Regions from separate parts of the Micromonospora sp. NPDC002575 genome, predicted to be linked through region 1. Evidence: predicted binding sites of a transcription regulator. Region 1 holds the regulator's gene; each other region holds the start of a gene.
What was found. The regulator HrcA, encoded in region 1, represses chaperone genes, less so after heat shock. The targets are predictions, from matches to a motif close to GGTTNGCACNCTCNNNNNGAGNGTGCNAACC.
Positions count from the first base shown of each region.

Region 2: groL (chaperonin GroEL) is a predicted target of HrcA. The motif match lies at 1,463-1,493, and genes of this name have one in related genera.
Region 3: groES (co-chaperone GroES) is a predicted target of HrcA. The motif match lies at 1,854-1,884, and genes of this name have one in related genera.

Region 1 covers NZ_JBIARA010000024.1:60,208-63,478, reverse strand. The annotation lists gene ACFYWL_RS27285 (16S rRNA (uracil(1498)-N(3))-methyltransferase) at 1-323, opposite strand, end outside; gene dnaJ (molecular chaperone DnaJ) at 325-1,470, opposite strand; gene hrcA (heat-inducible transcriptional repressor HrcA) at 1,544-2,566, opposite strand; gene ACFYWL_RS27270 (DUF4870 domain-containing protein) at 2,876-3,271, shown strand, end outside.
Region 2 covers NZ_JBIARA010000001.1:514,963-518,233, reverse strand. The annotation lists gene ACFYWL_RS02365 (hypothetical protein) at 134-1,369, shown strand; gene groL (chaperonin GroEL) at 1,687-3,271, shown strand, end outside.
Region 3 covers NZ_JBIARA010000001.1:189,158-192,428, reverse strand. The annotation lists gene ybaK (Cys-tRNA(Pro) deacylase) at 1-396, opposite strand, end outside; gene ACFYWL_RS00860 (methyltransferase domain-containing protein) at 406-1,674, opposite strand; gene groES (co-chaperone GroES) at 2,016-2,330, shown strand; gene groL (chaperonin GroEL) at 2,401-3,271, shown strand, end outside.

The DNA of each region.
Region 1 (3,271 bases):
CAGGGCACGATCTCGTCGACCCCGACCTCGGTCATCGCCTGCACGGCCAGCTCGCCCCGGTCGCCCTTGGCGATGCCCTGCGCCACGACGAGCCGGGGGACGGGCGCGTCGACGTGCCCCCGGGCGGTGACCCGCAGGTCGAGGGCGCCCCGGCCGACGGCGGTGACCACGGCGGCGGCCGTGCCGCCCCGGCCGTCGGCCAGCAGCAGCTCCTCGCCGGCGCGCAGCCGCTGGACGGTGGCCGCGTGGTGCCCCTCCGGGCCGCCGAGGGTCAGCGTGTCGCCGGTGGGCAGCGCGTCGACCAGGAACAGCGGCGCCGACACCTCAGGCGTGCCCGTTGAAGGCGTCGCGCATCCGGGAGAAGAAGCCGCCCTGCTTGCTCAGCTCGGCGACCTCCTCGCCCCGGGTCTTGGCGAAGTCGCGCAGCATCTTCTCCTGGTCGGCGTCGAGCTTGGTCGGGGTCCGCACGTCGAGGTGGACGTAGAGGTCGCCCCGGCCGGTGCCGCGCAGGTGCGGCACGCCCCGGGCGCGCAGCCGCAGGGTGCTGCCCGGCTGGGTGCCGGCCTTGACGTCGACCGTCTCCTCGCTGTCGAGGGTCTTGATGGTCAGCCGGGTGCCGAGCGCGGCGGCGGTCATCGGGACGGTGACCCGGCAGTGCAGGTCGTCGCCCTTGCGGGAGTAGACGTCGTGCGGGCGCTCGTGGATCTCGACGTAGAGGTCGCCGGCGGTGCCGCCGCCCGGGCCAACCTCGCCCTGCTGGGCGAGCCGGATGCGCATGCCGTCCTCGACCCCGGCGGGGATCTTGACGGTCAGCGAGCGGCGGGTGCGCACCCGCCCGTCGCCGGTGCAGGTCGGGCAGGGGTGCGGGATGGTGGTGCCGTAACCCTGGCAGACCGTGCACGGCCGGGCGGAGACCACCTGGCCGAGGAAGGTGCGCTGCACCGACTGGACCTCGCCCCGGCCGCCGCACGCCTCGCAGGTGGCCAGGTGGGTGCCGGCCGCCGTGCCCGCCCCGGAGCAGGTGGTGCAGAGCACCGCCGTGTCGACGGTGATCGGGGCCTCGACGCCGAACGCCGTCTCGTGCAGGTCCAGCTCCAGGCGCAGGATCGCGTCCGCGCCGGGCCGGGTGCGCGGGCGCGGGCCCCGGGAGCCGCCGGCCGCGCCGCCGAAGAAGGCGTCCATGATGTCCTGGAAGCCGACGAACGGGCCGGCCCCGCCGGGCCCGCCCGGGCCGCCCATGCCACCGCCACCGGGGGCGAGGGGGTCGCCGCCGAGGTCGACGAGCTGCCGTTTCCGGTCGTCCGAGAGGACCTCGTATGCGGCGTTGATGTCCTTGAACTTCTCCTGTGCCTCCGGGTCCGGATTGACGTCCGGGTGGAACTGCCGCGCCAGCTTGCGGTAGGCGCGCTTGATCTCGTCGTCGGAGGCCTCCCGGCTCACGCCGAGGATGCCGTAGTAGTCCCTGGCCACTGCGTCCCGTGTCCTCATGTTCTTGTCGCGTTGCGCCGGTCGTCGGCCGGAGCCGGCCGTCGGCCCTGACTGGTCAGTTCTGGGCCAGCAGCTCGCCCACGTAGCGTGCCACGGCCCGCACCGTGGCGATGGTGCCGGGGTAGTCCATCCGGGTGGGGCCGACCACGCCCAGTCCGCCGAGCGCGGTCGCCCCCGGGCCGTAGCCGGTGCTGACCACCGAGGCGGCCCGCAGGTTGTCGATCTCGTTCTCGTCGCCGATCAGCACGCGGGTGGTGGTCGACTCGGCCTCGCCGATCAGCTTGAGCATCACCACCTCCTCCTCCAGCGCCTCCAGGATGGGCCGCAGGGACCCTTGGAAGTCGAGCAGGCCGCCCCGGGTCAGGTTGGCGGTGCCGGCGAGCGCGATGCGCTCCTCGTGCCGCTCGACCAGCGTCTCCAGCAGCACCGTGGAGAGCGTGGTCATGGTGCCGCGCAGGTGCGGGCTCGACTCCTCGACCAGCGCCTGCACCAGCGGCGGGGTCTCCGACAGCCGGCTGCCGACGAGCTTCTCGTTGACCAGCCGGCGCAGGTCGGTGACGTCGTCGGCGCTGACCGGCGCGGGCAGCTCGACCAGCCGCTGCTCGACCCGGCCGGTGTCGGCGATCATCACCAGCATCAGCCGGGTGGTGGAGATCGGCACCAGCTCCAGGTGCCGCACCGAGGAGCGGGCCAGCGAGGGATATTGCACCACGGCGACCTGCCGGGTGAGCTGCGCCAGCAGCCGCACCGTGCGGTGCACCACGTCGTCGAGGTCGACCGCGCCGACCAGGAAGCGCTCGATCGCCCGCCGCTCGGCCGGGCTGAGCGGCTTGACCCGGGACAGCCGGTCGACGAAGAGGCGGTAGCCCCGGTCGGTGGGGACCCGGCCGGCGCTGGTGTGCGGCTGCCGGATGTATCCCTCCTCCTCCAGCACCGCCATGTCGTTGCGCACCGTCGCCGGGGAGACGCCGAGCTGGTGCCGCTCGACCAGCGCCTTGCTGCCGACCGGCTCCTGGGTGGCGACGTAGTCCTCGACGATCGCGCGGAGCACGGCGAGCTTGCGGTCGTCCAGACCCACCCTGCCACCTCCTGTCGCACGTCGGGCCCGGCGGCGCGGCGGCACCGCAGGTCGGCGCTCCGCCGGTGCGTCGACGCCTGGCACTCGACTGTAACGAGTGCCAGTCTACGTCGACTGCCCCGCGATGGGTAAGATCAACGACGGACCACGGGTGCGGCCAGCGCCGCGCGGGCGCCCCGACGGGCGCGGGCCGGCCGGCCCGCCGCCGCCCGGGGCGGGCCGCCACCTGCGCACCCTGACCGGACATCCGCCACGCTGGGCCGGTGTCGCTCTGGTGCCCGCTTGCCCGCAACCCCTACCGTGACGTGCATGACTGAACCACCTCGCCCTCCCGGATCGGGCGACCCCGGCGGCTACCCGCCGGAGCCGAACCCGTCGGCACCGTACGGCTCGCCGGGGCACGAGCCCCCCACCGCACCACTGTCCGGGGCACCCGGGGCCGGCGGCTATCCCCCGCCCGGTGGCTATCCGCCGCCCACCGGTGACCAGCCGCCGTCGGCCGGCTACCCGCCACCCGGTGGCGGCTTCCCCCCGCCCGGTGGCGGATATCCGACGGGCGGCGCGTACGGCGCGCCCTCCGGCGGCTACGCCAACAACGAGGACAAGACCTGGGTCCTGGTCGCCCACTTCGGCGGCGCGGCGGGGATGTTCCTCGGCGGCGGCGTGCTCGGCTGGCTCGCGCCGCTGATCGCCCTGCTCGCCCGG
Region 2 (3,271 bases), on a different contig from region 1:
TCCGTGGGCGGGCGGACCACCGGTGGTGGGCGGAGCGCGCCGCCCCGGGCGGTGGAGGCGGGCCGGGGTGGTGGGGGCGGGCCGGGGCAGGGAAGATCGTGAGCCGTTCCGGCCTCGCCGCTGAGGAGGGCTCATGTCCCAGCCGCCCCCACCCGATCGATCCCACCCGGTGCCCGAGGGCCCGGCTGCGGCCGGTCCCCCACCCGCCCGGCACCCCACCGGGCCCGAGCCCGGGGCGACACCCGAGCTAGGGGCCGCGCCCGAGCCAGGGGCCGCGCCCGAGCAGCCGGCCGCGGGCGTCGGGTGGGCGTACCCGCAGCAGGCGGCCGGCGGTGGCACCTACGCCGGGCTTCCGGTCTATCCGGGCCAGCAGCCCCACCCCGGCCCGGCGCTGCCGCCGGGTTACCCCGTGCCGTGGCCGCCGGGCCACCCGTATCCGCCGGGCTACCCGTATCCGCCGGGCCACCCGTATCCGCCGGGCTACCCGTATCCGCCGGGCTACGCCGTGCCGTGGCCGCCGCCCGGATACGACCCGGCGGACCCGCTGGTCACCCTGCCCGGCGAAGGGCTCAGCGGGTGGTTCTCCCGGTGCTCCGGCGCGCTGCGCCGCAGCTGGCGGCTGCTCGTGCCGGTCTTGGCCCTCACCCACGCCCTGCCGACGCTCGTGCTGCTGCTGGTGACGGTGCCGCTGTACCCGCTGCCGCCGCTGGAGCCCACCGCGCCCGGCGAGCCGCCGCCGCCGCTGCCGGACGGCTACCTCGGTGACCTGGGCGTCTTCTTCGCCGCGATGATCGGCCTGGGCTGCCTGCTCGGGTTCGTCCAGGCGGTCGGCTGGGCCGCCGGCACCCGGGCCGTGGCCCGGCAGGCCGCGGGCGAGCCGGCGTCGGTGGGCGACGTCCTGGCGTACGGCCTGCGCCGGGCCCCGGCCCTGTGGGGCTGGACGCTGGTCTACGGCCTGCTGATGCTGGTCGGCTTCCTGCTGTGCTACCTGCCCGGCCTGTACGTGATGGCCGCGCTGAGCCTGTTCGGCCCGGTGCTGATCTTCGAGCGGGGCGCGCCGCTCGGCCGGGCCCGGCAGATGTTCCACGCCCGCCTCGGGCCCGTGCTCGGGCGGATCGCGTTGGTCGGGCTCGCCGCCTCCCTCGCGTCCATGGTCGTGGCCCCGATCCAGTTCGCGGCCGTCCTCTTCGCCGACCCGGCCGACGCCGCCTCGCTGGACGTCTGGAACGTCACGTACGCCGTGGGCGCCGCCCTGGTCGCGGTCCCGGCCGCCCTGGTGTACCTGATCGGCCTGGTCGTCACCTACGCCGAGCAGCGGGCCTACGAGGGACCGGTTACCGCCGCCCGGCTGGCGGGTGAAATCGGCTGAACCGGTGCGCCGGGCCGCGCTGGTCAGACGGCGTGGACCCGGCCCGTCCGGCGCATCGTGCTTGCACTCGGCAGGGCAGAGTGCTAAACAAGTCATTGGCACTCGCCTTGGGTGAGTGCCAATGGTCGGGACGGTGGGGCCACGGCCGCGCGGCGGAAATCCGTCGGGTGGCACATGGCCGGTCGTCGCGGGCTATCCGGCCCGGCCGAGGAGACGTCGTCGTCGCCAGGTGGCGACGTCCCAAGGTGCGTACACCAGGCGGCCCATCCGGGACACACACTCGGGTGGCCCGTGAGTGTCCAGGAGGACAACGCCGTATGGCCAAGATGATCGCGTTCGACGAAGAGGCTCGCCGCGGCCTCGAGCGGGGCATGAACCAGCTCGCCGACGCCGTGAAGGTGACCCTCGGCCCGAAGGGCCGCAACGTGGTGCTCGAGAAGAAGTGGGGCGCCCCCACCATCACCAACGATGGTGTGAGCATCGCCAAGGAGATCGAGCTCGAGGACCCGTACGAGAAGATCGGCGCCGAGCTGGTCAAGGAGGTCGCCAAGAAGACCGACGACGTGGCCGGTGACGGCACGACGACGGCGACCGTCCTGGCCCAGGCCCTGGTCCGCGAGGGCCTGCGCAACGTGGCCGCCGGCGCCAACCCGATGGCCCTGAAGCGGGGCATCGAGGCCGCCGTGGCCAGCGTCTCGGAGGAGCTGTCCAAGCTCGCCAAGGACGTCGAGACCAAGGAGCAGATCGCCTCCACCGCCTCCATCTCCGCCGGTGACAGCACCGTCGGCGAGATCATCGCCGAGGCGATGGACAAGGTCGGCAAGGAAGGCGTCATCACCGTCGAGGAGAGCAACACCTTCGGCCTGGAGCTCGAGCTCACCGAGGGCATGCGCTTCGACAAGGGCTACATCTCCGCGTACTTCATGACCGACCCGGAGCGCATGGAGGCCGTCTTCGACGAGCCTTACATCCTGATCGCCAACAGCAAGATCTCGTCGGTGAAGGACCTGCTCCCGATCCTGGAGAAGGTCATGCAGTCGGGCAAGCCGCTGCTGATCATCGCCGAGGACGTGGAGGGCGAGGCCCTGCCGACCCTGGTGGTCAACAAGGTGAAGGGCGTCTTCAAGTCCGCGGCCGTCAAGGCTCCCGGCTTCGGCGACCGCCGCAAGGCCATGCTGACCGACATCGCCATCCTCACCGGTGGCCAGGTCATCAGCGAGGAGCTCGGCCTCAAGCTGGAGGCCGCCGGCCTCGACATGCTGGGCCGCGCCCGCAAGGTCGTGGTGACCAAGGACGAGACCACCATCGTCGACGGTGCCGGCGACGCCGAGCAGATCCAGGGCCGGGTCAACCAGATCCGGGCCGAGATCGACAAGAGCGACTCCGACTACGACCGCGAGAAGCTGCAGGAGCGCCTGGCCAAGCTGGCCGGCGGTGTTGCGGTGATCAAGGTCGGCGCGGCCACCGAGGTCGAGCTGAAGGAGCGCAAGCACCGCATCGAGGACGCCGTCCGCAACGCGAAGGCCGCCGTCGAGGAGGGCATCGTCCCGGGTGGTGGCGTCGCGCTGGTGCAGGCCGGCAAGACCGCCTTCGACAAGCTGGACCTGACCGGCGACGAGGCGACCGGTGCGCAGATCGTCAAGATCGCGCTGGACGCCCCGCTGCGGCAGATCGCCGTCAACGCCGGCCTGGAGGGTGGCGTCGTCGTAGAGCGCGTCCGCAACCTGGACGCCGGCCACGGCCTCAACGCCGCCAGCGGCGAGTACGTGGACCTGCTGGCCGCGGGCATCATCGACCCGGCCAAGGTGACCCGGTCGGCGCTGCAGAACGCCTCGTCGATCGCGGCGCTCTTCCTCACCACCGAGGCCGTCGTCGCGGACAAGCCGGAGAAGGCCCCGGCCG
Region 3 (3,271 bases), on a different contig from region 1:
GCCCGCCGAGACGTACACCGTGTCGTGGGCCAGCGCGGAGGCGTCCAGCACCGTGGGCAGGCGCTTGCGTTGGCCGAGCGGGCTGATCCCGCCGCGCACGTACCCGGTGGCCCGCTCCGCGACCGCGCGGTCGGCCATCGTCGCCCGCTTGCCGCCGAGCGCGGCGGCGAGCGCCTTGAGGTCCAGCTCGCCGGTCACCGGCACCACCGCCACCGCGAGCGCGCCGTCGACCTCGGTGACGAGGGACTTGAACACCCGCTCCGGCGGCACGCCCAGGGCCGCCGCGACGAGCGCGCCGTAGTGGGGCGCGTCCGGCGACACGTCGTACGGGTGGGTGCTGTGCGGGACCTTCCGCTTCGTCAGCAGCGCCGTCGCCGGAGTCCCCTGTCCCGCCATGCCGACAAGCTAGCCGGCCGCGGCCCGCCGATCCAGCGGATACGCCACCGGGCGGCAGACCAGCACCGTCGGCGCGCCGGCCACCCGGGTCAGCACCAGGCTCGCCGCCTCCGGGCCGGCCAGCCGCAGGTCGCGCCGCAGCCGCTCCGGCTCCAGCGCCGAGCCGCGCTTGAGGATCTCGACCCGGCCCACCCCGCGCTCCCGCAGCAGGGCGCGCAGCCGCTTCAGCGAGAACGGCAGCACGTCGGTGACCTCCAGGCAGCGGGCGAACGGCGTCGCGGCGGGTGCGTCGGCGTACAGGTAGGCGATGGTCGGGTCGGCGAGCGTGGCGTCCAGCTCGGCGGCCAGCTCCGCGACGAGGTGCGCGCGGACGACGGCCGGGTCGGGGTCGTGGACGTACCGCCGGACGGGACCGACGGCGGCCTCGTCCGTGCCGGACCCGGTGAGCTGGTGGCAGGCGGGGTGGGTGTGATTGCAGGGGGCCCCTCCTATACAAAAAGCGTTAACAGGGGGCCCTTCCTTCACCACAGTCGCGCGGCGGGGGACCTCGGCGAGGCCGCCGCACCACAGGGCCGCCTCGACCAGGTCGCCGCCGACGCTGACCCACTCCGCCTCCGCGCCCGCCGGGATCAGCGCGTGGTCGAGCCCCGGGGCCACCTTCACCACCGTGTGCGGCACCCGCTCGGCCAGCGCCGTGACGAAGTCCCACGGCGGCGAGTAGGCGTTCGGGTCGAAGATCCGCCGGCCCGTGCCGGCCCTGCGCCGCGCCGGGTCGCAGAACGCCGCGTCGACGGAGGACACGTCGAACGCCGTCGCGTCGCCGCACTCCACCGTGAACTCCTCGGCCAGCCCGGCTGCCTCGGCGTTCGCGGCGGCCATCGCGGCGGTCACCGGGTCGGCCTCCACCCCGTACACCCGGATGCCGGCGCGGGCGGCGGCGAGCGCGTCGGCCCCGAGGCCGCAGCCCAGGTCGGCCAGGGTGCGCACCCCGGCGGCGCGCAGCCGGTCGGCCCGCCGGGCCGCGACCACCCCCCGGGTCGCCTGCTCCAGGCCCGCGCGGGTGAGGAACATGCCGGCCGCCGCCGGCCCGAACTTGCCGACGGCCCGGCGGCGCAGCTCGGCCTGGGTCAGCGCGGCGGCGGCCAGCCCGGCGGGCACCCCGGCCGAGCGGAGCGCAGCCGCCGCGGCCAGCGGGTCGCCGCCGGCCACCTCGGTCGCCGCGGCGAGCGCGGCCGACCCCTCGGGGGTACGCAGGGCGGCGAGCTGGTCGAGATCCACGCGCCCATTGTCGGGCCACGGCGGCGGCCGACCCACGGCGGTGGTGGTGTCGGCGGCTGGCGGGGTCCGGGGCCTGGTGGCGGCGGCGTGTCGCGGTGACGGGCGGCGGAACTGTGGCGACACGACGGGCGACGCGTTGGCACTCTCCTTGACGGAGTGCTAGCCACGGCCTAACCTGCGATTAGCACTCTCCCATCGAGGGTGCCAGCTTCCGGGCCCCGCGCCCGGGGGTGACGCCAGGCGGACCGGCACCCGCGACGACGGCCCCGCCCGGTGGCATGTGGCAGATTGACGCTGGTCGGCCCCGCCGTCCGGCAACGAAACCAGTACCCCAGGAGGGTATGCCCGTGACTACCGCGACCAAGGTTGCGATCAAGCCGCTCGAGGACCGCATCGTGGTCCAGGCGAACGAGGCTGAGACCACCACGGCGTCGGGCATCGTGATCCCCGACACCGCCAAGGAGAAGCCGCAGGAGGGCACCGTCCTCGCTGTCGGCCCGGGCCGGATCGACGACAAGGGCAACCGCGTGCCGATCGACGTCAAGGTCGGCGACACCGTCCTCTACTCGAAGTACGGCGGCACCGAGGTCAAGTACGCCGGCGAGGAGTACCTGGTGCTCTCCGCCCGCGACGTCCTCGCGGTCATCGAGAAGTAAGCAACCGATCCGCGTCACTGCCCCGGTCCGGCTCGCCGGGCCGGGGCAGTGACGCTTCGAAGGGATACAGATGGCGAAGATCCTGAGCTTCTCGGACGACGCCCGGCACCTGCTGGAGCACGGTGTCAACGCCCTCGCGGACGCGGTCAAGGTCACTCTCGGCCCGCGCGGGCGCAACGTCGTCCTGGACAAGAAATTCGGTGCGCCCACGATCACCAACGACGGCGTGACCATCGCCAAGGAGATCGAGCTCACCAACCCGTACGAGAACCTCGGCGCGCAGTTGGTCAAGGAGGTGGCGACCAAGACCAACGACGTCGCCGGCGACGGGACCACCACCGCGACAGTGCTGGCCCAGGCCATGGTCCGCGAGGGCCTGCGCAACGTGGCCGCCGGCGCCAACCCGTCCGGCCTCAAGCGCGGCATCGACGCGGCGGCGACGAAGGTCTCCGAGGCCCTGCTCGACCGGGCCGTCGAGGTCGCCGACAAGGAGTCGATCGCGCACGTCGCGACGATCTCCGCGCAGGACGCCACCATCGGCGCCCTGATCGCCGAGGCGATGGAGCGGGTCGGCCGCGACGGCGTCATCACCGTCGAGGAGGGCTCGGCGCTCACCACCGAGCTCAACGTGACCGAGGGCCTCCAGTTCGACAAGGGCTTCATCTCCCCCAACTTCGTCACCGACGTGGAGGGGCAGGAGTCGGTCCTGGAGGACCCGTACATCCTGATCACCACGCAGAAGATCTCGGGGATCGAGGAGCTGCTGCCGCTGCTGGAGAAGGTCCTCCAGAACAACAAGCCGCTGCTGATCGTCGCCGAGGACGTCGAGGGCCAGGCGCTGTCCACGCTCATGGTCAACTCGGTCCGCAAGACCCTGAAGGTCTGCGCGGTCAAGGCCCCCGGCTTCGGCGACCGCCGCAAGGCGATGCTCCAGGACATGG